2 regions of the Clostridioides sp. GD02367 genome follow, and region 1 is predicted to be linked to the other one. Evidence: predicted binding sites of a transcription regulator. Region 1 holds the regulator's gene; the other holds the start of a gene.

Evidence for each region. The regulator HrcA, encoded in region 1, represses chaperone genes, less so after heat shock. The targets are predictions, from matches to a motif close to TTAGCACTCNNNNNNNNNGAGTGCTAA.
Region 2: the regulator HrcA is predicted to act here: its motif matches at 4,670-4,696, upstream of groES (co-chaperone GroES).

What each region holds. Positions count from the first base shown of each region.
Region 1 covers NZ_JBJODK010000002.1:4,636-11,664, reverse strand. Annotated here, with positions in the region: gene dnaJ (molecular chaperone DnaJ) at 1-1,077, opposite strand, end outside; gene dnaK (molecular chaperone DnaK) at 1,288-3,138, opposite strand; gene grpE (nucleotide exchange factor GrpE) at 3,229-3,849, opposite strand; gene hrcA (heat-inducible transcriptional repressor HrcA) at 3,879-4,898, opposite strand; gene hemW (radical SAM family heme chaperone HemW) at 5,001-6,176, opposite strand; gene Q3223_RS02030 (APC family permease) at 6,350-7,029, opposite strand, start outside.
Region 2 covers NZ_JBJODK010000007.1:116,654-123,682, reverse strand. Annotated here, with positions in the region: gene Q3223_RS11535 (LysR family transcriptional regulator) at 1-719, opposite strand, end outside; gene Q3223_RS11530 (YeiH family protein) at 907-1,938, shown strand; gene Q3223_RS11525 (DNA-3-methyladenine glycosylase) at 2,229-3,104, shown strand; gene cls (cardiolipin synthase) at 3,123-4,613, shown strand; gene groES (co-chaperone GroES) at 4,806-5,090, shown strand; gene groL (chaperonin GroEL) at 5,123-6,751, shown strand; gene larB (nickel pincer cofactor biosynthesis protein LarB) at 6,916-7,029, shown strand, end outside.

The sequences.
Region 1 (7,029 bases):
CGCAAATTCCTTTAACAGGTCTTTTTGCTTGTCATTTAATTTTTTAGGAATTTCAACTACAACTTTAACATACTGGTCTCCTCTTGAATTACCTCTAATTCTAGGGATTCCTTTTTCTTTAAGTCTAAATACAGTTCCAGTTTGTGTTCCTTCTGGCACGCTATATTTAACTTTTCCATCCAAAGTAGGTACTTCTATCTCATCACCTAAAGTTGCTTGAACAAATGTAATTGGCATTTCAAAGTAAATATCATTTCCATCCCTAGTAAATAGTGGATGTGACTTAACATTAACTACGATATATAAGTCTCCTCTTGGAGCACCTTTTTCTCCTACCTCACCTTGACCAGAAAGTTTTATCATTTGACCATCATCTATACCTGCAGGTATGTCTACTTCTATAGTCTTAACTTTTCTTGTATTTCCAGTTCCATGACATTTACTACATGGAGATTCAATAACTTCTCCAGTTCCATTACAAGCACTACAAGGTCTTGAACTTGCTATATTACCAAATGGAGTTCTTTGAACAGTTCTAACTTGACCAGTTCCATTACAAGTTGAACAAGTTTTCTTTGATGTACCTGGTTTTGCTCCAGTTCCACTACATTCTTCACACTCTTCACTTCTGTTTACTTTTATAGACATCTTTTTACCAAATGCAGCTTCTTCAAAAGATATAGTGACACTTTGTCTTATATCCGCACCACGTTGAGGACCTCTTCTTCTCTGTCTTCCACCTCCGAAGCCTCCTCCAAACATGTCTCCAAATATGTCTCCAAACATATCTTCAAAACCACCAAAGCCTTGACCGCCAAATCCTCCTTGACCGCCAAAACCGCCTTGACCATTTAGCCCATCATGCCCAAACTGGTCGTAAGTTTTTCTCTTTGTATCATCTGATAGTACTTCATAAGCTTCATTTATCTCTTTAAACTTTTCTTCTGCTTCTTTATCGCCAGGATTTCTATCTGGATGGTACTTCATTGCTAATTTTCTATAAGCTTTTTTTATCTCTTGAGCTTCTGCACCTTTACTGATGCCTAAGACTTCATAATAATCCCTTTTTGTACTCAAAAATTGACACCACCTTCATTTTACAAAACGATAGCTTGTAGAATAATAAACTACAAGCTATCATTAATTCTTATATTCTACTTTAAGTTATATAATCTATGATATATTATATTCTTTATGATGTATATTGTCCATATATCTTTAACATCTATATGATTTTCATAAATCATATATTATCCAGCTATCATTTAGTGTTACATATTATATATCTTATTTGTCTTCATCTACCTCTTTAAAGTCAGCATCTACTACATTGTCATCTTTAGGTCCATTGTCTTGAGCTTGTTGTTCTGCTCCTTGTGCTGCTTGTTGCTCTTGAGCTGCTTGTTGGTACATTTCTTGAGATACTTTTTGGAACTTAGTCATTACTTCATCTGTAGCTTTTTTAAGTTCTTCTGCTGTAGCATCTTGTTTGTCTTTTACAGATTTCAAGTTTTCTATAGCTTTTTCTATATCTTCTTTATCACTTGAACTTATTTTATCTCCAAGTTCATTTAAAGTCTTTTCAGTTTGATATATAGTAGATTCAGCTTGGTTAAATGCTTCTATTTTTTCTTTCTTTTGTTTGTCAGCTTCTGCATTCATTTCTGCTTCTTTTATCTTTTGCTCTATCTCTGATTCTGATAGATTAGTGTTTGATGTTATAGTTATTTTTTGTTCTTTTCCTGTACCTAAGTCTTTAGCTGAAACATTAACTATACCATTTGCATCTATATCAAATGTAACTTCTATTTGAGGTATTCCTCTTTGTGCTGGTGGTATATCTGTTAATTGGAATCTTCCTAAAGTTGTATTGTCATAAGCCATACTTCTTTCACCTTGAAGAACATGTATATCAACAGCTGTTTGATTATCAGCAGCAGTTGAGAATACTTGAGATTTCTTAGTTGGTATTGTAGTGTTTCTTTCTATTATCTTAGTCATTACATTACCCATAGTTTCTATACCAAGAGATAATGGAGTAACGTCTAGTAATAATAAATCTTTAACATCTCCTGCTAAAACTCCTGCTTGTATAGAAGCTCCTGCTGCAACACACTCATCTGGGTTTATACCTTTATGAGGGTCTTTTCCTATAAATTTCTTAACAGCTTCTTGTACTGCTGGTATTCTTGTAGAACCACCTACTAATAATACATCATCTATATCACCTGTAGAAAGTCCAGCATCTTGTAAAGCTCTCTTAGTTGGTTCCATAGTTTTTTCAACTAAACCTCTAGTTAATTCTTCAAATTTAGCTCTTGATAAGTCTATATTTAAGTGTTTTGGTCCTTCTGCTGTAGCAGTTATGAAAGGTAAGTTTATGTTTGAATTCATTGTTGATGATAATTCTTTCTTAGCCTTTTCTGCTGCTTCTTTTAATCTTTGAAGAGCCATATTATCATTTCTTAAGTCTACACCTTCAGCTTTTTTGAATTCATCCGCTAAATAGTCTATTACTATTTGGTCAAAATCATCTCCACCTAATCTATTGTTACCAGCTGTAGCTAAAACTTCGAAAGTTCCATCTCCTATTTCAAGTATAGATACGTCAAAAGTTCCTCCACCTAAGTCAAATACTAATATTTTCTTTTCTTGGTCTAATTTATCCATACCATAAGCAAGAGCAGCTGCTGTTGGTTCGTTTATTATTCTCTTAACATCAAGTCCTGCTATTCTACCAGCATCTTTAGTAGCTTGTCTTTGAGCATCTGTAAAGTAAGCTGGTACTGTTATAACTGCCTCTGTTACTGTTTGTCCTAAGTAACTTTCTGCATCTGATTTTAATTTTTGTAATATTATTGCTGATATTTCTTGTGGAGTATATGATTTTCCATCTATATTTACTTTGTAATCAGTTCCCATATGAGTTTTTATAGAAGTTATTGTTTTATCTGCATTTGTAACTGCTTGTCTTTTTGCAGGCTCTCCAACTATTCTTTCACCATCTTTTGTAAATGCTACTACTGATGGAGTAGTTCTCATACCTTCACTATTTGCTATTATTTGTGCTTCTCCACCTTCTAATACTGCAACACATGAATTTGTTGTTCCTAAATCTATTCCTATTATTTTTCCCATGACTAAAATCCTCCTCGAGTAATTATATAATTAAGTTTTACTTATTTGAATATTTTATATTAGGTTAAATAATCAACCTTTAATTTATACTTAGCAAGAAACTTTAACCATTGAAGGTCTTATAACTTTAGTTCCTAGCTTATATCCTTTTTGAAGTACCATTACTATTTGATTTGCTTCAACTCCATCTACACTTTCTTGCATAACTGCTAGGTGTAAATTAGGGTCAAATTCCTTAGATTCTGCTTCTATTTCTTCTACTCCAAATTTTACTAGAGTGTCCATTAACTGTTTATGTACAAGGCTTATACCCTTATACATAGTATCTTCCTTATCTTCACATGCATCTAAGGCTCTTTCCATACTATCTATAACTGGTATCAACTCAGTTATTATCTTTTCATTTGCAAACACACCTATCGTCTCTTTTTCTTGTTGAGTTCTTCTTCTGTAGTTTGCATATTCGGCTTGAAGTCTTTGATATTTATCATTTGATTCATCTAATTCGTCTTGCAATTTTTTTTCTGCTAATTTAGAATTTATATCTGTTACATTTTCATCATCAACTTCTTTTTCATCACTTGTTTCACTTGATTCCTTACATTCTTCATTAACAATTTCCTCTTCTAACTCTACTTGAGTTTCAGATTCTTGGTTAATAGAAGTATCATTTTCTTCTTTTACTTCCTGTTGCTCATTTTTTTTATCCAAGACTTTACACCTCTCAATTTAAAATTTCTTTACTTTCTATTAATTAATAAACTCATATAATTTATTATAGAGTAAATTCTAGCATAATCCATTCTTGTAGGGCCTATAAAACTTATTCGCCCAACCAAGTCTCTATCTACATTATAAGTTGCTGTAACTATACTACAATCCTGTGCCAATTCACAATCATTATCACTACCAATTATTATATTTAGATTGTCCTTTTGTATTCCCTTTGATTTAATTATGTCAGCTATTGTCTCTTTTTTCTCCAACATATTTAAAAATGACTTTGCTTTTAATACATCATTAAATTCTGGATAGCTAAATATGTTAGTAGCTCCATTTAATGATAGAGAAAAATCTTCTTCTTTCATATTTGAATTCAAAGCATTTAAAAGCTCATCTATAAGCCCAGAATACTCACTTATTTCGTATTTAATAAAAGCAATTAGATTATCATCCAAATCTGTTATACTTTTACCTAAGAGCTTCCTTGTAAGATTATCAGAAATCAAGTTTAACTTAGATTGATCTAAATATACATTAGTTGTAAGGTTAGCTTTTTTTAAATCTCCTTTATCTGTTACAACTATAAGTAAAATATTATTGTCATTCATAGCAACCAATTGTATGTGCTTTATAACACTTTGATTTATTAAACTCTTAGTAACTGCTACAGTTGTATAGTTTGTTAGTTGAGATAATAGCTTTGAAGTTTCATGAATCAATTCTTTTATATGATTTATATTATGATTCATACATTGTTCAATAAGAATTTTATCATTATCATCCAATTCGCTTTTACTCATAAGAGAGTTTACATATAACTTATAGCCTTTTTCAGACGGAACTCTACCCGCAGAAGTATGAGGCTGAATCAAGTACCCTAATTCTTCAAGGTCAGCCATTTCATTTCTTATGGTAGCAGCACTAACACCTAAATCATGTCTTTTAGATATTGTTCTAGAACCTATAGCTTCAGCTGTTTCTATATAATCTTTAACTATAGCTTTGAGGATATTTAATTTTCTTTCATTTAATTCCATCTTATTATGCCTCCTAGCTGTTAGCACTCACCAAGTTCGAGTGCTAAAAAGATTATATATATTATATACCATTATAAATTTATTTTGTCAACACCTTAAAAATTATTCCATAAATTCTATAAAGATACTATTAGATATTTCTCTTCCTTTTTGAGTTAGTTGTATTCCCTCAAAGCTCTGATTTATAAGCTTTCTATCTAATAGCATTTCTATTTGCTTATTATATTTTTCTCTAAAATCTAGCCCAAAAATTTTTTTAAAATCTTCAAATTCTATACCTTTATTCATTCTAAGCCCCATAAATATCTTCTCTTCTATCATATCTTTTTCAGAAAGAATCTCATTTTCTTGTATTGGTTTCTCTCTTTTTGTTAAACTCAAATGATAGTCATCTAAAGATTCTAAATTATTATATCTATTCTTATTAATATAACCAGAAGCTCCTGCTCCTAGACCTATGTAATGTTCACATTCCCAATATAAGATATTATGCTCACAATTATAACCATCTTTTGAGTAATTTGATATTTCGTATTGATTATACCCTTTTGATTTTAGATAGTTTATTGTATACTCATACATTTCTATATCCATATTTTCATCTATGAGCTCAAACTTATTATTCTCATACATATTATATAACTCTGTTCCTTCTTCTAATATAAGAGAATAGGCTGATATATGTGTTGGATTTAGGTCTGAAACTTTTTGAAGGGTTTCCTTCCAATCACATAGAGTTTGATTTGGAAGACTGTACATTAAATCTATATTAATATTTTTAAAGCCTACACTTAATGCATCTTTATAGTTTTTCTCAAATTCTTCATAAGTATGTATTCTTCCTATAAAGTTCAAATGTTGTTCTTGAACAGCTTGTAAACCAATACTAAGTCTATTTATACCAATATCTTTCATAGTTTTTAATTTTTCTAGTGTCAGTGTACCAGGATTACACTCTATAGTTATTTCTGCATTCTTATCTATATTAAACATCGCTCTTACACTTGTAAATATTTCTCTTATTTCATCAGATGTCAATATACTAGGTGTACCTCCTCCTACAAATATACTCGTTATTGTATCGTCACTATTTAGATGGTAATCTTCTTTCTTCTTGTATTTGTTATCCTTATATAATTTATTACTGTACAATTCCATTTCAATTTTTAAATCTTCTATATATCTTTTTTTTGCATCTATGTCCATTTTGTAAGAGTTAAAATCACAATACTTACATTTTTTTACACAAAATGGAATATGTATATAAAGTCCCAACATTTTTTATTCCTCGTTTCTTTAATTATCTTAAAACATCAATTACTAAATTATAAATCAAACAAGATAGCACATCAAGTAACATATAAAATACTTATATTATGTAATATTATAAAAAATTTGGATAAAAGTTAATTTTTACTCTTATCCAAATTCATCTAACTTAAATTAAGTACTTATCTTTTCTTCATATAATAATAAACTGGCAAACCTAATAGTGTTATAAATATTCCACCTAAAGATATTACTGTTGAAGTCAACAATTGATTTATTATTACAAACATACCTCCCAGTATAGCTATGATTGGTATTATTGGATATAAAGGAACTCTATATGGTCTGTGTAAATCAGGTTTTTCTCTTCTAAGCCTCATAACTCCTATAAAAGTCAGTACATAAAATACCCATATTGAAAATATAGTTAAATCTGTAAGAAGATTAAATTGGCCAGATAAGGCATATACACAGGCTAATACAGTTATAAGTAATATTGAATTTACAGGAGAACCTCCAGAATTTACTTTTAAAAGAGCTTTAGATGCTGGTAAAGTTCCCATTTCAGCTAATGTATATGGTATTCTTGAACCTGTCAATAAGTACCCATTCAATGTACCAAATACTGATATTAATATACCAACAGTTATTACTTTTCCACCCAAGTTTCCAAATAATCTTGTTGCTACTAATGTAGCTGGGGAAGTAACTGTTGCTAATTCACTTGCTGGCACTACCCAAAGGTAAGCTATATTTATTATAATATAAACTGCCATAACTAACGATAATCCACCAACTATTGCTCTTGGCAAATCTTTCTCTGGAGACTTCATTTCTCCTGATATAGCCCCAACATTTATCC
Region 2 (7,029 bases), on a different contig from region 1:
GATACTATTGTAATTCCTAAATTATTTCTAACAGATTCTTTGACAGCATAGTTACTTCCAAAGACCATCATACTTTTTGGAATAATCTCTTTAACACTTAAAAACATATCTAAATAATCTCTAGTGCCAGAGCCATCTTCTCTAACTATCCACTTCTGGTCTTGTAGCTTTTCAAAGCTGAAGTCTTTTAACAAAGGGCTATTATATGGAAGTGCTAAAACCATCTTATCTTCAAAAAAATATTCTTGAATAAATGAAGGTGAAGAGCAAGTGCCTTCAATAAGTCCAATATCTAAAACATAATCTTTAACATGAGAAGACACAATTGATGTATTTTCTATGAAAATTTCTACATCTATGTCAGGATATTTTTGTGAAAATAATGCTAAGAAATTAGGCAGAATATACTCACCAATAGTTAAACTTGCACCAATCTTTAAGCGACCAGTTATAGCATCTGAAACCTGACTTACATCATGATAGGTAATGTTTAAAAGATTTAATATTTCCTTAGCTCTTTTATACAATATTTGTCCACTTTCTGTTATAAAAATAGTCTTTTGTTTAATAGACCTGTTTATAAGTATGACTTTAAAATAATTTTCTAGATTTTTAATGTGTTTACTTACACTTGGCTGAGATAAATTTAAGTATTCACCAGCTTTAGTAAAATTTTTATATTCAACAACAGCCACAAATGTTTTTAATTCTTCAAACAATTTTAGACCTCCCTTACTTAATGAAAGTTTACATTTTTTATATGTTTTCTACAAATAATTATACTAGATGTAATAACCATCAAAAATATTAATCATTACGATATTATATATTTATTTTACTTATGGTTATTACAATTATATACTATTATTGTAAAGAAAACTATATTAATTATAAGGTAGGTATATTATGTTAAAGAATAAAAGCTGTCTAACATTAAAAAATATAAAAGAAATATTACCTGGGCTATTTGTATCAGTATTAGTAGGTTATATTAGTATATTTATTTCTACTCTAATTCCTAAAGTAGGAGCCGCATCAATTTCTATATTTTTGGGTATGTTTGTAGGAAATTTATTCTTAAATCAAAAGGTGTTTCAAAAAGGTTATAAATTTTCAGAGACAGATTTGCTATCATATTCAATAGTACTATTAGGAGCGACACTCAGTGTATCTACTCTAATAGACTTAAAAGTTTCAGGAATCTTATTTATAATGTTACAAATGACAATAACAATAGTAGCAGCACTTTATATAGGTAAAAAATTAGGTTTTGAAGAAAACTTTAGATTTCTAATGGCAAGTGGAAACGCAGTATGTGGTTCTTCTGCTATAGGAGCAACAGTTCCAGTAGTTAATGCTACAGACAAAGAGAAGGGAATTGCAATAACTATTGTAAATGTTACTGGTATATTTCTTATGTTTTTACTTCCAATAATATCTCAATTTTTATATAGCCATGAGCTAGTAAAAACATCAGCAATGATAGGAGGAACTTTGCAGTCAATTGGTCAAGTTGTAGCAAGTGGGGCGATAGTTGGAGAAAATGTAAAAGATTTGGCAACTATTTTTAAAATAGTAAGAGTAATATTTTTGGTTGTTGTAGTATTAGTATTTGGGCATATGAAAAATCAGTCTAATAGTGAAATATTTGAAGAAGAAAAGGATGAGATAAAAAAGAAAAAAGTAAATATACCATGGTATGTAATTGGATTTTTTATAACTTGTGCACTTTTCTCAATGAATATTATACCAAAAGATATATCTGTATTATGCAAAGAAATAAGTAACAAATTTGAAATAATAGCTTTAGCAGCAATTGGTTTAAAGGTTAATGTAAAAGACTTAGTGAAACAAGGTAAAGAAGTTTCTTTATATGGTTTATTTGTAGGTATAGTGCAAGTTGTATCAGCTATAGTTTTAATAAAAATATTTATATAATATAAAAAACATTTTTAATATTAGCTTGATTAATTAAAATAATATGATACTAATAATTTATAATATAAATAAAAAATGAATTTCGATAAGTTTAGATGGGTATAAACTTATAGAAATTCATTTTTTATTTTAAGTGAAAATTTAAAGTAAAATATTATTTTACATAATAATAACATTATAAATTTTGAAATTGCTTATCTTTGTGTTAAAATAAGTAAAATACACATATTAAAGTTAAGTTTTTAAATAAATAGACAAAGCAAAAATATAAATATTAAGGAGATTTAGTTATGAATGTTTATGAAAAGGATAATGGAGTTATACTAGAAGGGGTAACAGATTTTGATCCAAAACATATATTTGAGTGTGGTCAATGTTTTAGATGGCACAAACAAGAAGATGACTCATACACTGGCGTTGCAAAGGGTAGAATATTAAATGTAAAAAAAGAAAATGATAAGATATATTTAAATAATACAAATTTAGAGGAGTTTAATAGTATTTGGTATAATTACTTTGATTTAGGAACTGATTATACAGAAATAAAAAATAAGCTAAAAAATATGGATGAATATTTAAATAAGGCTACTGAGTTTGGATGTGGAATAAGAATACTAAGACAAGATGGATGGGAAATGCTTATATCATTTATAATTTCTTCTAATAATAGAATTCCTATGATACAAAGAGCTATAGAAAATTTATCAAAAAAATTTGGCAAGTACATAGGTGAGTACGAAGGTAATGAATACTACGCATTCCCAACACCAGAAGAGCTAAATAAGGCTTCACAAGAGGAAATAAGAGCATGTCAAACAGGCTTTAGAGATAAGTACATAAAAAGTACTACAGAGGCGGTTATAGAAAATAATGATAAGGTATCTGAATATACAAATTTAACTACAGATGACTGTAGAAAAGAACTTTTAAAATTCAATGGAGTAGGACCAAAAGTATGTGATTGTATTGCATTATTTGGCATGCAAAAATATGATTCTTTTCCAGTTGATGTTTGGGTTAAGAGGGTTATGCAAGAGTTCTACATAGATGAAGATATGAGTCTACCTAAAATGAGAACTTATGGCATTGATAAATTCGGAGATATGTCTGGATTTGCTCAACAGTATTTATTTTACTATGCAAGAGAACTTGGTATAGGAAAATAAAATTAAGGGGGAGGAATTATGGGAGTAATAGGCACAATATTTCTGTTCTATTTAATTATATCATATCTAGCTGGAGCCATAATTTCTGTGATTATATTACTTGAAAATAGAGATCCTGCAAAAACCATGTCCTGGTTATTGATGTTTATTATATTTCCAGGAATCGGTCTAATTGTATATGCTATTTCAGGTAGAAATATTAGAAAGCGAAAATTATTTAAGACTCAAAAACTAGCTAACAATATAAAAGAAAAGAAACTTTTTGATACGTTAGAAAAGATAACAGAAATCGTTGAACTAGAAAAAGAATCTATAAAGCAAAATAAGCTTTTAAGAGACGAAGAAGATGGTAGTTACAGAAAAAGAGTAATAAATATGCTTTTAAAGACTGGTATGTTTCCATTTACTAAAAATAATAAAGTAGATGTCTTTGTAGATGGAAATGAAAAGTTTAAAAGGCTTATAGAAGATATAAGAGAAGCAAAAGACCATATCCATCTAGAGTACTTTATTATCAAAGATAGTGATATAGGTAGGGTGTTAAAAGAAGAGCTTATAAAAAAAGCCAAAGAAGGAGTCAAAATAAGAATTTTATATGATGATGTAGGATGTTGGAGATTTTGGTTTAATAGAAAATTCTTCCGAGAAATGAGAGAAGTTGGTATAGAAATAGCAGCATTTTTACCTACAAAATTTCCTATAATAGGAGGAAAATTGAACTATAGAAATCATAGAAAAATTGTTGTTATTGATGGAATAATTGGATATACAGGTGGAATAAATATAGGAGACGAATATTTAGGCAAAGATGATAAGTTTGGGTATTGGAGAGATACTCACATTAGAATTAAAGGTATTTCTGTATATATGCTTCAAATGACATTCTTGATTGACTGGTATTATACAACAAAAGAAGTTTTAGTAACTAAAAACTATTTTCCAAGTGTTGGAAATGTAGGCGAAAGTATGATACAGGTTGTTGCAAGTGGTCCAGATAGTGATTGGGAAGATATTCATTATGCTTATTTTTCTGCAATATGCCAAGCTAGGCAAAATGTTTATATAGAAACACCGTACTTTATCCCAGATGAGAGTTTACTAAAAGCTATAAAAAGTGCTGCACTTAGTGGAGTAGATGTTAGAATAATATTTCCAAAAATTGCAGACCACAAGATAGTAAACATAGCATCCTATTCCTATTTTGAAGAAATATTAAGAGCAGGTGGTAAGGTTTATTTATATAATAAAGGATTTATACATTCTAAAGTCGTAATAATAGATGATAAAATTGCTTCTGCAGGGACAGCTAATATGGATTTAAGAAGTTTTATGCTTAACTTTGAAGTAAATGCATTTATCTATGATGAAGAAGTTATTGGAGTAATGACAGATGATTTCTTTGAAGATTTAAGTCACTGTGAAGAACTTAATCTGGAGGTATTTAAGAATAGAAGTATTATACAAAAAATTAAAGAATCTGTAGCCAGATTATTTTCACCAATATTATAAAAAATTATTAAAAAAGGTATTGAAAATTATGTGTGATTGGTATATTATAATAATTGTTAGCACTCTATTGAATAGAGTGATAATAAATAAAAAGTATATATATAAATCTACATATAAAAGTAGTATTAATTTAAAAATAACTAAAAACATAGGCGAACTAGTCTATACTTAATATTTTAGGAGGCGTAAAGAATGAAAATAAGACCATTAGCTGACAGAGTAGTAATTAAAAAAGTAGAAGCAGAAGAAAAAACTGCAAGTGGAATAGTTTTACCAGGAGCAGCTAAAGAGCAACCTCAAATAGCTGAAGTTGTAGAAGTTGGACCAGGTGGAATAGTTGAAGGAAAAGAAATAAAAATGGAATTAACAGTAGGAGATAAAGTTATATTCCAAAAATATTCTGGAACAGAAGTTAAGATAGAAGGACAAGAGTATACAATACTAAGACAAAGTGATGTATTAGCTGTTATTGAATAAATATAGAATAAGTTTATTAGGAGGGGTTTAAAATGGCTAAAGAAATTAAATTTTCAGAGGAAACAAGAAGAGCTTTAGAAGCTGGTGTAAATAAATTAGCAGATACAGTAAAAGTAACATTAGGACCAAAAGGAAGAAATGTTATATTAGATAAAAAATTTGGTTCTCCACTTATAACTAATGATGGTGTAACTATAGCAAAAGAGATAGAGTTAGAAGATAGATTTGAAAATATGGGTGCTCAATTAGTTAAAGAAGTTGCAACAAAAACTAATGATGTAGCTGGAGATGGTACTACAACTGCTACAGTTTTAGCACAAGCTATAATAAGAGAAGGTTTAAAAAATGTAACAGCAGGGGCTAACCCAATATTATTAAGAAAAGGGATACAAAAAGCAGTAATAGTAGCAGTAGAAGAATTAAAAAATCAATCAAGAATAGTGGAAACACAAGAAGCTATATCTCAAGTTGCTTCTATATCTGCTGGAGATGAAGAAGTTGGAAAATTAATAGCAGAGGCTATGGAAATAGTAGGGAAAGATGGAGTTATAACTGTTGAAGAATCTCAAACTATGAATACTGAATTAGATGCTGTTGAAGGTATGCAGTTTGATAGAGGATTTGTTTCTGCATATATGGTTACAGATGTAGATAAGATGGAAGCAGTTTTAAATGACCCATATATATTAATTACTGATAAAAAGATATCTAACATACAAGAATTACTACCAGTTCTTGAGCAAATAGTTCAACAAGGTAAAAAATTATTGATAATAGCTGAAGATGTAGAAGGTGAAGCATTGTCTACATTAGTAGTTAATAAATTAAGAGGAACATTTGATGTAGTAGCAGTTAAAGCTCCAGGATTTGGAGATAGAAGAAAAGAAATGCTTCAAGATATAGCAATACTTACAGGTGCTCAAGTAATATCAGAAGAATTAGGTTATGATTTAAAAGAAGCTGATTTATCTATGTTAGGTAGAGCTTCATCTGTTAAAGTAACTAAAGAAAACACTACAATAGTAGATGGTTCTGGAGATAAAAAAGCTATAGAAGATAGAGTAGCTCAAATTAAACATCAAGTAGAGCAAACTACTTCAGATTTTGATAGAGAAAAACTAATGGAAAGATTAGCTAAGCTTGCTGGAGGAGTAGCGGTTATAAAAGTTGGGGCTGCTACAGAAGTGGAGTTAAAAGAAAGAAAGCTAAGAATAGAAGATGCTCTTAATGCAACTAGAGCAGCAGTAGAAGAAGGAATAGTAGCTGGTGGAGGAACTGCTTTTGTTAGTGTTATACCAGCAATAGGCACACTAGTTGATAGTTTAGAAGGCGAAGTTAAACTAGGTGCTCAAATAGTTAAAAAAGCATTAGAGGAGCCATTAAGACAAATAGCTATAAATGCTGGTCTTGAAGGTGCTGTAATTGTACAAAATGTTGTTAATTCTGAAGCAGAAACTGGATTTGACGCATTAAATGAAAAATATGTAAATATGATAGAAGCTGGTATAGTTGACCCAACTAAAGTTAGTAGAAGTGCTTTACAAAATGCTGCATCAATAGCAGGTACTTTCTTAACTACTGAAGCTGCTGTTGCTGACCTTCCTGAGAAAGAAGATGCAGGAATGCCAGGAATGGGTGGCGGAATGCCAGGAATGATGTAATTTAAAAAATTTAGAACATAAATCTTAATATAAAGAACTATTCTGACTTAGTTTTAATTTCTAAGTTGGAATAGTTCTTTTATGTATAAGTAATGTTACATAAATACTAATTGAGGTATAATTGTTATTAGATAAAAAATCAAAATTAAAAAGGATGCGAGATTATGGACTTAAGAAAGTTGCTTGAAGAAGTTAAAAATGAGAACATAGATATAGATGTTGCATTAGATAGATTAAAAGATTTACCATATGAAGACCTTGGCTATGCAAACATAGAC